2 regions of the Curtobacterium sp. SGAir0471 genome follow, and region 1 is predicted to be linked to the other one. Evidence: riboswitches for the same ligand, from Rfam matches in the RefSeq annotation. Region 1 holds a riboswitch; the other holds the start of a gene.
The links. Region 1 has a riboswitch for thiamine pyrophosphate ahead of C1N91_RS04520 (ECF transporter S component). Riboswitches for the same ligand answer to the same signal wherever they lie in the genome.
Positions count from the first base shown of each region.

Region 2: it holds a riboswitch for thiamine pyrophosphate, as region 1 does, so the genes downstream of both, thiM (hydroxyethylthiazole kinase) here and C1N91_RS04520 (ECF transporter S component) in region 1, are expected to answer to the same signal.

Region 1 covers NZ_CP027869.1:976,280-984,509, forward strand. Annotated here, with positions in the region: gene treY (malto-oligosyltrehalose synthase) at 1-139, opposite strand, end outside; gene glgX (glycogen debranching protein GlgX) at 136-2,463, opposite strand; gene C1N91_RS04515 (hypothetical protein) at 2,593-2,913, shown strand; TPP riboswitch at 3,004-3,115, shown strand; gene C1N91_RS04520 (ECF transporter S component) at 3,111-3,830, shown strand; gene C1N91_RS04525 (ABC transporter ATP-binding protein) at 3,827-5,629, shown strand; gene C1N91_RS04530 (energy-coupling factor transporter transmembrane component T family protein) at 5,626-6,432, shown strand; gene C1N91_RS04535 (ATP-binding protein) at 6,425-7,066, shown strand; gene C1N91_RS04540 (MFS transporter) at 7,164-8,230, opposite strand, start outside.
Region 2 covers NZ_CP027869.1:1,320,633-1,328,862, reverse strand. Annotated here, with positions in the region: gene C1N91_RS06115 (J domain-containing protein) at 1-162, opposite strand, end outside; gene C1N91_RS06110 (phosphotransferase) at 503-1,255, opposite strand; gene C1N91_RS06105 (GntR family transcriptional regulator) at 1,406-2,047, shown strand; gene C1N91_RS06100 (MFS transporter) at 2,044-3,297, shown strand; gene C1N91_RS06095 (NUDIX domain-containing protein) at 3,315-4,247, opposite strand; TPP riboswitch at 4,316-4,411, shown strand; gene thiM (hydroxyethylthiazole kinase) at 4,400-5,281, shown strand; gene thiE (thiamine phosphate synthase) at 5,278-5,946, shown strand; gene thiD (bifunctional hydroxymethylpyrimidine kinase/phosphomethylpyrimidine kinase) at 5,943-7,475, shown strand; gene C1N91_RS06075 (metallophosphoesterase family protein) at 7,597-8,106, opposite strand; gene C1N91_RS06070 (MarR family winged helix-turn-helix transcriptional regulator) at 8,103-8,230, opposite strand, start outside.

The DNA.
Region 1 (8,230 bases):
CCTGCAGCACGGGGGAGAGGTAGACCCAGTCCGCACCGAGCGTGCGGATGTGGTCGACCACGCCCCGGGCGGCGGCGAGGTCGAAGTCGGCGGTGACCTGCAACCGGTAGGTGGACGTGGGGACGCGGTGAGCGCTCACGCGGTGGCTCCTGTGGATTCGGGTTCGGGTTCGGTGTCGGGCGAGTCGGTGTCGGTCGCATCAGGGTCTGCAGCAGGCGCAGCGGATGCGGGCGGGGATGCGGGGGAGGCCGTGGACCCCGGGTCGGTCGCGGATGTGGCGGTCGACGCCGCCGGGTTGGTCGGGGTGGACTGCCGCCCGCCCTCGACCGACTCGACCTCGGTGGTGGTGACCTCGTGGTCGGGTTCGGCGCGGAGCACGATCATCGAGCGCGCCGGCACGTCGAGCGGGGTTCCCGCGTCGAGCACGGTCTCGCGCGCCCCGGGCTCGGCCGTGTCGATCCGCACGGTCCACCCGGGGGAGTACTCCTCGGGCGGCAGCGTGAACGTCACGACGTCGTCGTGGGCGTTGTAGTAGGTCAGGAACGCCACGTCGGTGACGCGCTCGCCCCAGCGGTCGCGCCCGCGGATGCCCTCGCCGTTCAGGTACATGCCGACGCTCTTGCCGAATCCTGAGTCCCAGTCCTCCGGGTCCATCGCATCGCCGGAGGGGGTCAGCCAGACGACGTCGGGCAGGGGCTCGCCTTCGCCCCGGCGCACCGGTCGGCCGTTGAAGTAGCGGGTGCGCCGGAACGTCGGGTGGTCGTGCCGCAGCTTCACGACGTCGGCGGTGAACTGCACGAGCTCGTCGTCGGCGTGCTCCCAGTCGATCCAGCTGATCGCGGAGTCCTGCGCGTACACGTTGTTGTTGCCGTGCTGCGTCCGGCCGAGCTCGTCGCCGTGGGCGATCATCGGCACGCCCTGGCTGAGCAGCAGCGTGGCGAGGAAGTTCCGCCGACGCTGGAGCCGGAGCGCCGCGACGTCGGGGTCGTCCGTCGGTCCCTCGACCCCGGAGTTCCACGACCGGTTGTGGCTCTCGCCGTCGTTGTTGTCCTCGCCGTTGGCCTCGTTGTGCTTCTCGTTGTAGGCGACGAGGTCGTACAGCGTGAAGCCGTCGTGCGCGGTGATGAAGTTGATGCTCGCCTTGGGCGTCCGGCCGTCGTGCTCGTACAGGTCCGCCGACCCGGAGATCCGCGAGGCGAACTCGCCGAGGGTCGAGGGCTCACCCCGCCAGAAGTCGCGCACGGTGTCGCGGTACTTGCCGTTCCACTCCGACCACTGCGGCGGGAAGTTGCCGACCTGGTACCCGCCGGGCCCGACGTCCCACGGCTCGGCGATGAGCTTCACCTGCGACACGATCGGGTCTTGCTGCACCAGTTCGAAGAAGGCCGCGAGCCGGTCGACCTCGTAGAACTCGCGGGCGAGCGCCGCGGCGAGGTCGAAGCGGAACCCGTCGACGTGCATCTCGGTGACCCAGTAGCGCAGGGAGTCCATGATCAGCTGCAGCGAGTGCGGGTGCCCGACGTTGAGCGAGTTCCCCGTGCCGGTCGTGTCCATGTAGTACCGCTTGTCGTCCTCCACCAGGCGGTAGTAGGCGGCGTTGTCGATGCCGCGGAACGACAGCGTCGGGCCGAGGTGGTTGCCCTCTGCCGTGTGGTTGTAGACGACGTCGAGGACCACCTCGATGCCCGCACGGTGGAGCTCGCGCACCATCGCCTTGAACTCCTGCACCTGCTGGCCGCGGTCGCCGGAGGACGAGTAGTGCGAGTGCGGGGCGAAGAAGCCGATGGTGTTGTAGCCCCAGTAGTTCGACAGCCCCTTCTCCTGCAGCGTCGAGTCGTTGACGAACTGGTGCACGGGCATGAGCTCGAGCGTCGTGATCCCGAGCCGCTTGAGGTGCTCGATGACGGCCGGGTGGGCGACGCCGGCGTAGGTGCCGCGCTGCTCCTCGGGCACGTCGGGGTGCGTCTCGGTGAGGCCCTTGACGTGCGCCTCGTAGATCACCGTCTCGCCGTAGGGGATCCGAGGTGCCCGGTCGCCCTGCCAGTCGAAGAACGGGTTGATGACGACGCCCTTCATCATGTGGGACGCCGAGTCCTGGTCGTCGGTCGAGTCCGGGTCGCCGAACGTGTACGAGAACAGCGCCTGGTCCCAGTCGATGTCGCCGCTCGTCGCCTTGGCGTACGGGTCGAGGAGCAGCTTGTTCGGGTTGCCGCGCAGCCCGTTCGCCGGGTCGTACGGGGCGTGCACGCGGAAGCCGTACTCCTGCCCCGGGGCGACGTTCGGCAGGTAGGCGTGCCAGACGTGGGCGTCCACCTCGACCAGGTCGACGCACTCCTCGTTCCCCGCGTCGTCGAAGAGGCACAGTTCCACACGGTCGGCGACCTCGCTGAACAGGGCGAAGTTCGTGCCGCTGCCGTCGTAGGTCGCCCCGAGGGGGTACGGGTTGCCGGGCCAGGTGTGCAAACGGTCCTCCAGGTGTGGGTTTCGTCAACATATCGGCGCGAGCCTCCGGCGTCCGCAGACAAGCCACAGCCGTGGACACCGCGGGCCCGACCCCACCCTGTGGAGGAACCGCCGAGTAGCCTCGCGCGCATGGCCAACATCGTGAGTCAGATCGCAGACAAGGTGCGCCCGGTGGGCGTCTCGACGAACTACGGGGAGCCGGTCGAGGTCGGCGACCAGACCCTGATCCCGGTGTCGATCGGCTGGTTCGGCTTCGGCGCCGGCGGCGACGACGAGAACGGCGGTGGCGGCGGTGGCGGCGCATCGATCCCCGTCGGCGCCTACGTGCGCCGCCCCGGACAGGACCTGCAGTTCGAGCCCAACCTCATCTCGCTGCTCGCGGTGAGCATCCCGACCATCTGGGTGACCGGCAAGGCCCTGAGCAAGGTGATCCGCGCCCTCAAGAAGTGAACCACCGGACGGGAGGCCCGTGGCGACGCCGCCACGGGCCTCCCGTCCGTCACGTGCACGCGTCACACGACGTGACCGCGTCTAGACTGCTGCCACACACACGGGAGTCCGGGACCGCCGGGCTGAGAGGGAGCGAACGGCGCTCCGACCGTCGAACCTGATCCGGGTCATGCCGGCGCAGGGAGGAGTCAGCAACCATGCCTGCAACCACGCAGTCCGCAGTACCGTCCACCGCCCCGAAGCGCTCGTTGCGCTGGCGGGTCGTCGACATCGTCGTCGCCAGCGTCCTCGCCGTCGCGATCGGCGTCGTCTTCAAGCTCTGGGAGTTCGGCTACGAGCCGATCAGCGCCGTCGCCGGTCTGGTCCTGCCCGGCACCCAGGCGCTCTTCGGCGGGGTCTGGCTGCTCGCCGGACCGGTCGTCGCGATCGTCGTCCGGAAGCCCGGCGCCGCGCTCTACGCCGAGATGGTCGCCGCCAGCGTCGAGGCGCTGCTCGGCACGCAGTGGGGGTGGCTGACGCTCGAGGCCGGCCTCGTGCAGGGCCTCGGTGCCGAGCTCGTGCTCGCGCTGTTCCTGTACCGCGCCTACCGCCTGCCGGTCGTCGTGCTCGCCGGTGCCGCCGCCGGCCTCGCCCTCGGCATCAACGACACGGTGCTCTGGTACCCGGGCCTCGACGCCGCCTTCAAGACCGTCTACGTCGTGTCCGCCGTGGTGTCCGGCGCCGTGATCGCCGGACTCGGCTCGTGGCTGCTCGTCCGGGCGCTCGCCGCGACCGGGGTGCTCTCCTCGTTCGCAGCGGGGCGTGAGCACGCTCGACGGTCGCAGGCCCCGGGGACGACCTCGGCGGACGCGGTGGCCACCGACACCGAGACGCCTGCCGCCGAGCAGGCCGAGCGCGGGTCCCGCGCCGCCCGGTGACCGCCGTGTCGTCCTCGGGGGCGGCGCGCGTCGTCTTCCGTGACTGGGGCTGGCGGTACGCCGGGCGCGACGCCTGGGCCGTCCGCGGCCTGGACCTCGTCGTCGAGCCGGGTGGGCGCGTCGCGGTCGTCGGTCCATCGGGCGCCGGCAAGTCGACGGTGCTCCGTGCGGTGGCGGCGGTCCTGGCCGACGAACCCGACCCCGACGACGACACCGCGGCAGCCGTGCAGGGCTCCGTCCTGGTCGACGGTGCCGACCCCCGCGCGGTCCGCGGGCGCGTCGGCCTCGTCATGCAGGACCCCGAGGCCCACACGGTGATGTCGCGCATCGGCGACGACGTGGCCTTCGGCTGTGAGAACACCGGGGTGCCCCGGGCCGAGACCTGGGAACGGGTCCGGCACGCGCTCGGGGTCGTCGGACTCGACCTGCCCCTCGACCGGTCCACGAGCCGGCTCTCCGGCGGGCAGCGGCAGCGTCTGGCGCTCGCGGGGGTGCTCGCGATGCGTCCGGGGGTGCTCGTGCTCGACGAACCGTGCGCGAACCTCGACCCCGAGGGGGTGGCGCAGGTCCACGACGCCGTCCGGGCGCTGCTCGACACCACCGGCGCGACCATGCTCGTGGTCGAGCACCGGATCGGCACCTGGCTCGACCTGGTCGACCGCCTCGTGCTGCTCGAACCCGGCGGCGGCGTGGTCGCGGACGGGGCCCCGGCGACGGTGCTCGCGGAGCACGGCGCTGCGCTCACCGCGGCCGGCGTGTGGGTGCCGGGCGCCGAGCCGGCCCGGGGCTCGTCCCGAGCAGGCGGGGTCCCGTCGCGCGCGGCCGGCGGCGCGTCGCCAGGGAGCGGGGGCGCGTCGCGAGCGGGCGGCGCTCCTGCGCCAGCGGACCGGGCCTCCTCGCGAGCGGGCGGAACCGCACCGGGTGCACCGCCCGACGAGGGCACGTTCCGCCCGCTCGACGGGGGAACGCTGCTGCTCGAGGCGCTGGGACTCGCGACCGCCCGCGGTGGGCTCCTCGGACGGACCGGCGGCACCCGCGTCGGCAGCGACATCGACCTCGGGGTCCGGCGCGGCCGGGTCCTCGCGATCACCGGCCCGAACGGCGTCGGTAAGTCGACGCTCGGCCTCACCCTCGCGGGACTCCTGCGACCCGCGGGCGGCACGCTCCGGGCGACGCCAGGGCTGGCCGAGGACGCCGGTCCCGCACCACACCGGTGGACGAGCCGACAGCTGGCCGCCCGGATCGGCACGGTGTTCCAGGACCCCGGGCACCAGTTCGTCGCACGCAGCGTCCGCGAGGAGCTCGCCGCAGGCCCGCGCGCGCTCGGCGTGACGGACGTGGACGCTCGGGTCGAGGAGCTCCTCGACCTGTTCGGGTTGCGGCACCTCGCCGACGCCAACCCGTTCACGCTGTCCGGTGGTGAGCAGCGACGGCTCGCGATCGGGGCCGTCGTGGCCTCGAGGCCGCCGGTGGTCGTGCTCGACGAGCCGACCTCGGGACAGGACCGCGCGACCTGGCAGGCCGTGGTCGACCTGCTCGGGGCGACGGCGGACGCGGGGACGGCGCTCGTCGTGGTGACCCACGACCGTGACCTCGTCCGCGCGCTCGACGCCGACGAGGTCGTGCTCGCTGCCGACGGCGCACACCCCGTGGCGACGACGAGCGGCGGCGACGAGTGGTCGGCGGACGCACGGGCCGAACCCGTGACGCGCGGCGGTGACGAGGCGTCGGCGGACGCACGGACCGGGGCGGCGGACGGTGCCGACCTGAACCGACCGACCACGGAGGTGCACCGGTGACCACCTCGACCGCGCACGCCGACGAGGGTGGGGGAGCCGTGCCTCCCGTCCGGACCCGACGCGGGGTCGCCGGAGTCCAACCCGTGGCGGCGATGCTCGGTGTGCTCGCGCTCGGCGTGTGCCTCGTGACGAGCCTCGACGTCGTGTCCGCATCGGTCGCGCTCGCGCTGGAGCTCCTGCTCCTGCCGGTCCTCCGGATCCCACCGCGGACCGCGCTACTGCGGGCGTCGCCGGTGCTCGTCGCCGTGCCCCTGACGGCGCTGAGCATCGCACTGTACGGGCGGCCCTCCGGGCGGGAGTGGTTCGACCTCGGCTTCGCGCACGTCACCGACGGATCGCTGGCGCTCGCGCTGGCGACGGCGCTGCGGGTCCTCGCGGTCGGGCTGCCGGCGGTGCTGCTCTTCGTGGGGGTCGACCCGACCGACCTGGCGGACGGGCTCGCACAGCTGCTGCGGCTGCCGGCGCGGTTCGTGCTCGGGGCCCTCGCCGCGGTGCGGATGACGACCCTGCTCGGCGAGGACTGGCGCCAGCTCGCGATGGCGCGACGCGCGCGCGGGCTCGCCGACCACGGTCGACTGCGTCGCGGGGCGTCGATGGCGTTCGCGCTGCTCGTGCTCGCGCTCCGACGGGCGACGACCCTGGCGGTGGCGATGGAGTCGCGCGGGTTCGGCGCTCCCGGTCCGCGGACGTGGGCGCGGCCGGCGCGGTTCGCGGGACCGGAGTGGGCGATGGTCGCCGTGCTGGTGGGCATCGGTGTCGTGTCGACCGCCGTCGCCGTGGCCGTGGGGAGCTGGCGTGCCTGAGCTCGGGCGGCCCGCGCCCACCGCGCACGCGACGCCCGACGCTGCGTCGGGCTCGGCGCCCGACGCTGCGTCGGGCCCGGCGCCCGACGCTGCGTCGGGCTCAGCGCCCGACGCGGCGCTCGTCGAGGGGCTCGCCGCCGCCGCGGCCGGGACTGCTGCTGCCGCCGGAAGGCGCCTCGTCGTGCTGGTCGACGGGCGCTCGGGCACCGGGAAGACCACGCTGGGGGACGCCCTCGCGGCTCGGCTCGGCGCAGGAGTCGTGCACCTCGACGACGTCTACCCCGGGTGGGACGGTCTGCGGGCGGCCGCGGACGCGGTGGTGTCGGACGTGCTCGGGACGCGGTCCGGGTACCGACGGTGGGACTGGGGGCGGTCCGAGCCCGCGGGGTGGGTGCCGCTCGAGCCGGACGCGCCGCTGGTGGTCGAGGGGTGCGGGGCGCTCTCCCGGGCGTCCGCACCACTCGCGACGCTCCGGGTGTGGCTCGAGGCCGACGACGAGGTCCGGCGCGACCGGGCGATCGGTCGCGACGGCGAGGTGTTCGCCCGCGAGTGGGAGCGCTGGGCGGCGCAGGAGCGGGCGTTCATCGCGGCCGAGGCGCCGCGTGCGCTCGCCGACGTGGTCGTCCGGACGTAGGGAGGGGCGGGCCGGCGGCGACTCGTCCGGCGAGTTCACGCGCCCAGCGACACCTCACGCCCGTCGGGACCCGTGAAGTGTCGCTGAGCGCGTGGAGTCACTCGGCGCGACCGGCGCCGCCGCGCGGACTGACGTCCACCCGCCGCGCGTCCCGCACCGGGTCCACCGCGAACACCGCCGCCACGACCGAGAGCACCGCGTACACCCCGAGGTACGCGCACAGGATCCACGGCGAACCCCCGCCCACCTCGACGAACACCGCCGCGAGCAACGGCGTCAACCCCACCGAGAAGATCGACCCGATCTGGTAGCCGAGACTCATCCCCGAGTAGCGCCGACCCGTCGGGAACTGCTCCGCGAACCACGCCGCCTGCGGCCCGTAGATGCTGTCGTGGAACACGCTCATGCCGATCAGCGCCACGAGGGGGAGCAGCACGAGGGGCCCGGCGTCGAGGAACGCGAAGAACGGCCAGATCAGCACCGCGATCCCGACCGCCGACCCGATCGCGAGCGGCCGGCGCCCGACACGGTCCGACAACCACCCCCAGAACGGCGTCGACACGAGGGACACCGCCGAGATCACGAGCACCGCCTGCAGGCCTGCGGCCGACCCCTCCTCGCCGCGCTTCGCCCCGAGGTACGTCAGCGAGTACGTCGTCAGGATCGAGTACAGCGCCGGCTGCACGAGCCGCAGCCCGGCGGTCACCAGGATCGACCGCGGGTGTCGGCGGACCGCCTGCCACACCGGGAACCGCTCGACACCACCGGACGCGCGCAGCTCCTGGAACACCGGGGCGTCCTGGACGCCGAGCCGGATGACGAGCCCGACCGCGACGATCACCGCCGAGAACAGGAACGGCAGTCGCCAGCCCCACGCCAGGAACGCATCGTTGCCGAGCACGGTCCGCACGAGCGTGAAGACCCCGGTCGCCAGGAGCATCCCGCCCGCGGATCCCATCTGGGTGAACGCCCCGAACAGACCCCGGTGCCGCACCGGCGCGTGCTCGACCGACAGCAGCGCCGACCCGCCCCACTCGGCACCCGCGGCGACACCCTGCAGCAGCCGCAGGACCACGAGCGCGACGACCGCCCCGACGCCGATCGTCGCCGCAGAGGGGATCACCCCGATGAGCGTCGACGCGATCCCCATGAGCACGAGCGACG
Region 2 (8,230 bases), 340 kb from region 1:
CCACGCGATCTGCACCTGGCGGAAGCGTCGGGCGTCGCCGCCGAGGTCGGGGTGGGTCTCGCGGGCGGCCCGGCGGTAGGCGCGACGGAGCTCGTCGTCGTCGGCGGTCGCGGGGACGCCGAGGACCTCGTACGGGGTGGCGTCGGCCGGGCTGTCGGTCATGGCCCTGCGACACTACCCGCTGCAGCATCGGAGTCCGCCGCGTGCGCGCTGGGAGCTGCCGGGAGGCCCGGTGCACGTCCGACGCGTGCGTCCGGTCCCCGGGACGCCGGCGTCAGCACGAGACGCCTCGACCCGACGCTTGCGCCGGGTCCTCGAGACGCCGGTGTCCGGTGGAGACGCCGCGCGCCGGTCGAGACGCCGCGGGATCCAGCGGCGTCTCGCGTGCTGGGCGGTGTCTCGCGTCCACGCCGGCGTCTCGCGTCCACGCCGGCGTCTCGCGTCCACGCCGGCGTCTCGCGTCCTCGTCGGCGTCTCGCCTCGACACCCGTGTCGATGGGGGTCAGCCCGCGGTGACTGCCTCGTGGATCGCGTCGGCGTGCGACTCGATCCAGGTGACGTCCGCGCGGTACAGGTCGGCGTGTCCGTGCTCCAGGTCGCTGAGGAACTTCGGGTTCCCCGCCGCGGCCTCGGTCTCCATCGTCGTGACGAGGGCGACGAGCGACGCCGTCATCGTCTCGACGAGCACCCCGCGGGATCGGTCGTCGAGCCCGTAGGCGCGGCAGAACTCCACCGCGCGGTCGAGGCGTTCGTCGAGCCCCGGCGCGGTGCCGCCCTCGACCAGTCCGGTGGTGAACGGCGCGAAGCGGTAGACGGCGCTCGCCACGTCCCAGACCCGCGGTCCGGGGTGCGCAGTGTCGAAGTCGATGAGCCCGACGGCAGCGATGCCGTCGTAGACGCAGTTGTACGGCGCGAAGTCGCCGTGCACGATCGTCTCGACCGGCAGTCGTTCCGCCTGCGACCACACGTCGACCGTCGCGTCGCGCGGGTAGGTCGCCGCGACGTCGTGGTACTGGCGGAGCAGCCGCGCGGAGGTGACGAGGGCGGCCTCGCTCGCGATCTCGGTGCTCCACGGGTAGTTCCCCGCCGTGCCGGGTACGAAGCTCACCGTCTCGACCGCGCCGCCGACGGCGATCGGTTCCGGGGCCGCGACGAACCCCTGCTCGTGCAGGTGCGCGAGCAGCCGGTGGACCGTCGGCGTCCAGGGCCCCGCGGGGCGGTGGACGCGGTCGTCGGCTCTGGTGACACGCTCCATCGTGACCTCCTGATCGGTACGTCTCCGTTGACGTGAGGGTCAGCGTAGCGACGGTGGCCGGAGAATGTCTCGATCCGGTCACGAACGCCGTGTGACGTTCTCGCTGCGCTCGGGATGCAAGCTTGCATGCAAGGCGTAGGATCGGCTGTCGTGAGCGACACCAACACCGAGCTCCCCGCGGCCGAACGGGCCTACGAGCACGTCAAGCGGGCGATCATCCGCGGGGACCTGCCGGGCGGCACCGCGATCAGCGAGAACGCCCTGTGCCAGGAGATCGGCGTCTCACGGACTCCGGTGCACGAGGCGTTCCTGCGTCTCGCGGCCGAGGAACTCATCCTGCTCGGGGCGCGCCGGGGTGCCGTCGTGCGCCCGATGTCCCCGAACGAGGCGGCGGACGTGCTGGAGATGCGCGAGGCGATCGAGTCGACGGCCGCGGCCCGCGTCGTCACCGACGGCCGCGCTGCGGAACTGGCACCGCGCCTCCAGGCCGAGCTGGCGGAACAGGAGGCGGCGGTGGCGGCCGGTGACGTCGACCGGTTCGTCGAGCGGGACGCGGCGTTCCACGCGGCCGTGATCGCGGCGTCGCGCAACGCGATCGCGGTCCTGTTCGCCCGGACGCTGAGCGACCGGCAGCAGCGGCTCCGGCACCAGCTGATGCGGCTCCGGCCGGAGCAGTTGCAGGCGTCGCTCGACGACCACCGCGCACTCGCCGCCGCACTCGACGACGGCGACGCCGAGCGGTACGCCGCGGTCCTCCGCGCCCACGTGGCCTCGCACCGGGGTGCGCTGTGAGCGGTGCGACCGGGAGCATCCCGACCACCGGGTCGGTCGCGGTGCCGGCGAGCCGGGTGGCGCCGTGGGCGATGGTCTGGGGTGCGGTCTTCGTGTGCTCGTGGGGCGGCAACCAGTTCTCGCCGCTGCTGCTCATGTACGAGGAGCGGGCGCACTACTCGTCCCTGCTCGTCAACGCCTTCCTCGGCGTCTACGTGCTCGGGCTCGCACCCGCGCTGCTCGTCGCCGGGTCACTGTCCGACCGGCACGGACGGAAGCCGCTCATGCTCGTCGGCATCGGCGCCGCGGTCGTCGGCAGCGGACTCCTGGCACTCGGGCCGCTGGGGCCGGGGTTCCTGGCGGCCGGACGGCTGTTCTCGGGGGTGACGGTGGGCATCGCGATGGCGGTCGGCAACAGCTGGGTGAAGGAGCTCTCGCAGGGACGGCACGACCCCGGAGCCGACGTCGGCTCGGGAGCACGGCGTGCATCACTGGCGTTCACGCTCGGGTCCGGGATCGGTGCGCTCGTCGCGGGCGGGATCGCGCAGTGGGGTCCCGCGCCCGAGGTCCTGCCGTTCCTCGTGCACGTCTGCGTCGCGGCGCCGTTCGCCCTCGTGGTGTGGCGGGCGCCGGAGACCGCGGTGCACGGCGGTCTGGCCGGGCCGTGGTGGCGGCAGCTCGCGATCCCGAGCGCCGGGCACCGCCGGTTCACGCGGGTCGTCGTCGTCGCCGCGCCGTGGATCTTCGGGTCGGCCGCGATCGGTTACGGGTACCTGCCGACCCGGCTGGCCGGTGCGACCGGCCAGTGGGGGCTCGTGTTCGCCACGGCCGCGACCGTCGTGGCGCTCGGGGTGTCGAGCGCCGTGCAGCCGTTCGCGAAGCGGGTGCACTCGGTGTCCTCGGCGCGCGGGCTCGTGACCGCGGTCGCGGTGGTGACCGTCGGTATCGCGATCGTGCTCCTGGCGATCGAGCTGCAGTCGGTGTGGGTGGGGCTCGTGGCGAACGTGGTGATCGGTGTCGGGATGGGGACCGCGCTGGTCTCGTCGTTGCTCGAGGTGCAGCGGATCGCCGGGTCGCGGGACCTGGCCGGGTTGACGGGGGCGTTCTACGCGGTGGCCTACAGCGGGTTCCTCGCGCCGGCCGTCATCGCGGCGGTCGTGGGTGGCGCCGGGGTGCCGGTGTCGGTGGTCCTGGCCGTCGTGGTCGGGCTCGGCGTGGTGTCGTGGGTGGCGCTGCTGGTGTCGTCGCGGCGCTACGTGCCCGAGGACTGACGGAGCGGCGGTCGGGGCTACTGCTCGCGGAACCAGCCCGGGCCGCGCACCTCGGCGCCCAGGGCCTCGACGCGGGTCCGGAGCTCCCGGTCCGCCGTGACGACGACGACCGGTGCGTGACCGTCGTCGAGCGCCGAGCGGGCGGCCTCGACGATCGCGTCGTCGCCGGAGCCCTCGGCCCGGACGACCGCGACCGAGGCGCCGCCGTGGTCCGCGCCGACCCCGGCCGTCCCGCCGGCACCGTTCCCCGTCGCCGCTGCGGCACGTGCCTCACCCTCGAGCACCACCGTCCACCGAGGCCACCACCGCGCGAACGGCAGCCCGAGCTCCCCCGCGTCCACGCCCTGTGCGGCGAGCGCCGCCACGGACGACAGCAGTCGCTCCGCCGCACCCGCGCGGTCCCGCCACCAGCCGTCCGGCACGCTGCCGACCACGTTCGCCGCGTCGACCACCACGTGCGGGACGGTCTCGATCGCGGCTCGGAGCGCCGGCCACGAGGCACCGAAGCCCGGGTGCAGCGGCAGCGCGTCGACCTCGGCGACGGGCACCCACGACAGTGCGAGGCTCTCGCGGTCGGCGATCACCGGCTCGAACGGGGTCCGGGCCCGGCCGACGACGGTCGTGTAGGTCCAGAACCCGAGGTCGAGCACGGCGGCGTGCCGGAGGTCGATGCCGTCCTCGGGCACCCCCGCTTCCTCGGCGGACTCGCGGAGCGCCGCGGTGACGGCGTCCTCGCCCTGGTGCCGTGCTCCGCCGGGGATGCCCCACGTGCCGCCGTGGTGGCTCCACTCCACGCGGTGCTGCAGGAGCACGCGTCCGGCGCCGTCGTCGACGAGCAGTCCGGCCGCGCCGAAGCGTCCCCAGGCCTTCGTGCCGTCCGGTCCGACGGCCCACGCGTCGCCGGGGTCTCGGGGTCCGGGCGGCGGTCCGGGAGGGGTCACGTCAGGCACCCGTCAACACTGGCACACCGCACCCCCGGTGTGCCCGGAGGACGAAGTCGGACGTCGTGTACGGTGTCGTCCGAGACACGGGGTGCCGCACCGAGCGGCTGAGATCACACCCGTCGAACCTGCTCGAGCTCGTACTCGCGAAGGGATCGTCCATGCACACTGCTGCGCCCGTACCCGGATCCGCCGGCGCCCCGTCCCCGGACTGGGCTGCCCGCACCGCCACGCTGCTCGAGGAGGTGCGCGCCCGCAGCCCCCTGGTGCAGTGCATCACGAACACGGTGGTGCAGAACGTGACGGCGAACGTCCTGCTCGCCCTCGGCGCCTCCGCCGCGATGGTCGACGTCACCACCGAGGCCGGCCCGTTCGCCCGGGTGGCCGACGCCCTGCTCGTCAACACCGGCACACCGCATCCCGAGCCGCGCGCGGCGTCGGTCGAGGCGGTCACCGCCGCGGTCGACGCCGGCACCCCGTGGGTCCTGGACCCCGTCGCGGTCGGCTCGCTGCCGGTCCGCACCGCCCTCGCCCACGAGCTGCTCGCGCTCCGGCCGTCCGTGCTCCGCGGCAACGCCTCGGAGGTCCTCGCACTGCTCGGCGCCGCCGACGGGGGCCGCGGGGTCGACAGCACCGCCGGGACGGACGAGGCACGGGAGGCCGCGCTCCGGGCGTCGGACGGGAGGCTCGTGGGCGCCGTCGCCGTGTCCGGTCCCGTCGACCTGCTGGTCGCGCCGGGTACGGGCGTGGTGCGGGTCGCGAACGGAACACCGCTGCTGACGCGCATCACCGGGGGCGGCTGCGCGCTCGGCGCCGTGATCGCCGCCTTCGCGGCGGTGGTCCCGGAGGACCCCGGCACGGCCGCCGTCGCCGGCACCCTCGTCCACACGGTCGCCGCCGAGCTGGCCGCACGGGACGCCGGCGGGCCCGGCACGTTCCAGCCACTGTTCCTCGACCGCCTGGCAGCGCTGACCCCCGAGGACGTCGTCCGGGTGGCTCGCGTCACGACGCACGTCACGGCACCTGCGGCGGTCCGACCGTGAGCGCCCCGGTGGACCTCGGCGTCTACCTGGTCACCGACCCCGTGCTCGTCGACCGGCACGGCAGGGGCGTGCTCGGCGTCGTCCGTGCCGCGGTCGACGCCGGCGTGCGGCTCGTGCAGGTGCGGGACAAGCAGGCGCCGGTCCGCGACCTCCTCGCCCTGACCGCCGCGGTGGCCGACGCCGTCGGGGACCGCGCGACCGTCGTGGTGGACGACCGGACCGACGTCGCGCTCGCAGCCCGACGCGCCGGACGCCGGGTCGCGGGCGTCCACCTCGGCCAGTCGGACCTGCCGGTCGCCGCCGCCCGGGCGCTCCTCGGGCCGGACGCCCACGTGGGGCTCACCGCGAACACGCCGGAGCACCTCGCCGCCGTCGCGGCGCTGCCCCGCGGCACGGTGGACCTGCTCGGGGTCGGTGTCGTCCACCCCACCGCGACGAAGCCGGACCACCCGCCGGCGCTCGGCGTCGACGGCGTCGCCCGGATCGTGCGCGCTGCTCGGCCGCTCGGGCTCCCGTGCGTCGCGATCGGCGGGGTCGCCCTCGACGACGTCGCGCCGCTGCGGGCGGCCGGTGCCGCGGGCGTCGCGGTGGTGGCCGGGATCTGCGCCGCCGCCGACCCGCACGCGGCGGCAGCGGCCTACGTCCGCGCGTGGAGCGGGGCATGACCGCCCCGGGCGCAGGAACCGGCACCGGCACCGGAGCGTCGGGGCGCACGGGGCACGTCGTGCAGGCTCGACCGGGCGGGCTGCTCGTCCCGCGTGTCCTCAGCATCGCGGGCACCGACCCGACCGGCGGCGCGGGGCTGCAGGCGGACCTCAAGGCGATCGCGGCGCACGACGGCTACGGGATGGGGGTCGTCACGGCCCTCGTCGCGCAGAACACCCACGGGGTCCGGTCGGTGCACGTGCCCGACGTCGGGTTCCTCCGGCAGCAGCTCGACGCCGTGTCGGACGACGTCGTGGTCGACGCGGTCAAGGTCGGGATGCTCGGCACCGTCGAGGTCGTCCGCACGGTCACCGACTGGCTCCGCGAGCACCGCCCACCCGTGGTCGTCGTCGACCCGGTGATGGTCGCAACGAGCGGCGATCGGCTGCTCGACCCGCAGGCCGCGGCCGCGATGGGCGACCTGCTCGCCCTCGCCGACCTGGTGACCCCCAACCGCGCGGAGCTGACCGACCTCGTCGCGCTCGCCGGGGGCACCGCCGCGACACCCCTGGAGGCCGCACTTCTGGTGGCCCGCCGCTGGGACGTCCTGGTGCTCGCGAAGGGCGGCCACGACACCGGCCCGACCTCCGACGACGTGCTCGTCCGGCCCGACGGCTCCGCCCGGACCTTCCGGGGGCCGCGGGTCGCCACGACCAACACGCACGGCACGGGGTGCTCGCTGTCGAGTGCGATCGCGACGCTGGCGGCACGCGACGGCGACTGGGAGCTCGCGGTCGGCGAGGCGAAGTCCTGGCTCACCGAGGCGCTCCGCGGTGCCGACGCCCTGCACGTCGGGACGGGCAACGGCCCGGTCGACCACGGCGCCCGTACCCGTGCGGCCCTGCCCGCGGTGACCTGGACGGACCGGTGGTGGACGGACGTCGCGGAGACCCTCGACGCGACGCTCTCGTGCGGCTTCCTGGAGGGCCTCGCCGACGGCACGCTCGACCCGGACGTGTTCGCCGGGTACCTCGCGCAGGACCTCCACTACCTGCGGGCCTACGAGCAGCACCTCCGGCGCCTGGCAACGGCCTCGGACGGCGACGCCGCAGCGGAGTGGGCCGCAGCCGCACAGGGCTGCGCCGACGAGGCACGGGACCTGCACCACCGCCATCTGGCCGGCACCCACGCCGACGACCCGGTCCACCCGACCTGCGCGGGGTACCTCGCCCACCTGCAGGACGCGGCCGACAGCGGGTCGGTCGGGGTGCTCGCCGCCGCCGTGCTGCCGTGCTTCCGGGTCTACGCCTGGGTCGGGACGCAGCTCGGGCACGCTCCGGAGGGACACCCGTTCGCGGACTGGCTCGGTGCGTACGGGGACCCGACGTTCGCGGCGGCGAGCGCCGCGGCGACCGCACGGGTCGAGGCACTCGCCGCGGCTGCGGACCCGGCGGAGCGGGGGCGGATGGCGCGGGCGCACCGGCAGTCGACCGAGTGGGAGCTCGCGTTCTTCCGGATGCCCACGGAGCCGCCCTGCTGGCGCGGCTGACCGGACCACGGCGGTGGCACCCGCCACGGGACGGACGGGAGGCGCGGGGCGGACAGCAGCCGCGCCTCCCGTCCGGAGCGTCCGCGCGGTCCCTGCCCGCCGTCCCGACCGCTGCGTCGCGTCAGCGGGCTGCCGGGGGCAGGCGGACCGTCTCGACCGTCAGTGCGCGCCCGTCCACCGTGCCCCGCATCCAGGTGAAGTCGGGCTGTCGACGGCGGTCCGTCGGCGACCCGGGGTTGAGCAGGCGCATGCCCGAGGGCGCGACCGAGTCCCAGGGGATGTGCGAGTGCCCGAAGACGAGCACGTCGGTGTCCGGGTAGGCGGCGTCGGCCCGACGCTCGCGGCCCGTCGCGGCACCGGTCTCGTGCACCAGGGCGAACCGCAGGTCCTCGACGGTGAACCGCGCGACGAGCGGCAGTCGGTCGTCGAACTCGGGGCCGTCGTTGTTGCCGCGGACGCCCTCGGAGCGGCGGGACCGTCCCTGCACGGCGTCGAGGGTGGCGAGGTCCACCCAGTCCCCCGCGTGCACGACGAGGTCCGCGGCGTCGATGTCCGCCCAGAGCCCGGCGGGCAGGTCCTTCGCGCGCTTCGGCAGGTGGGTGTCGGAGAGCAGGACGAACGAGGTGGTCACGAGGCGGTGGGACCGTCGCGCCCGGGGTCGCCGTCGCCGCCGTGACCGGTGTCGGCGCCGGCGCCGTCGTCGGTCGCGCGCGCGGGCATGGGGAGACCGGCCTCGTCGGCGGCGCCGAGTCGTT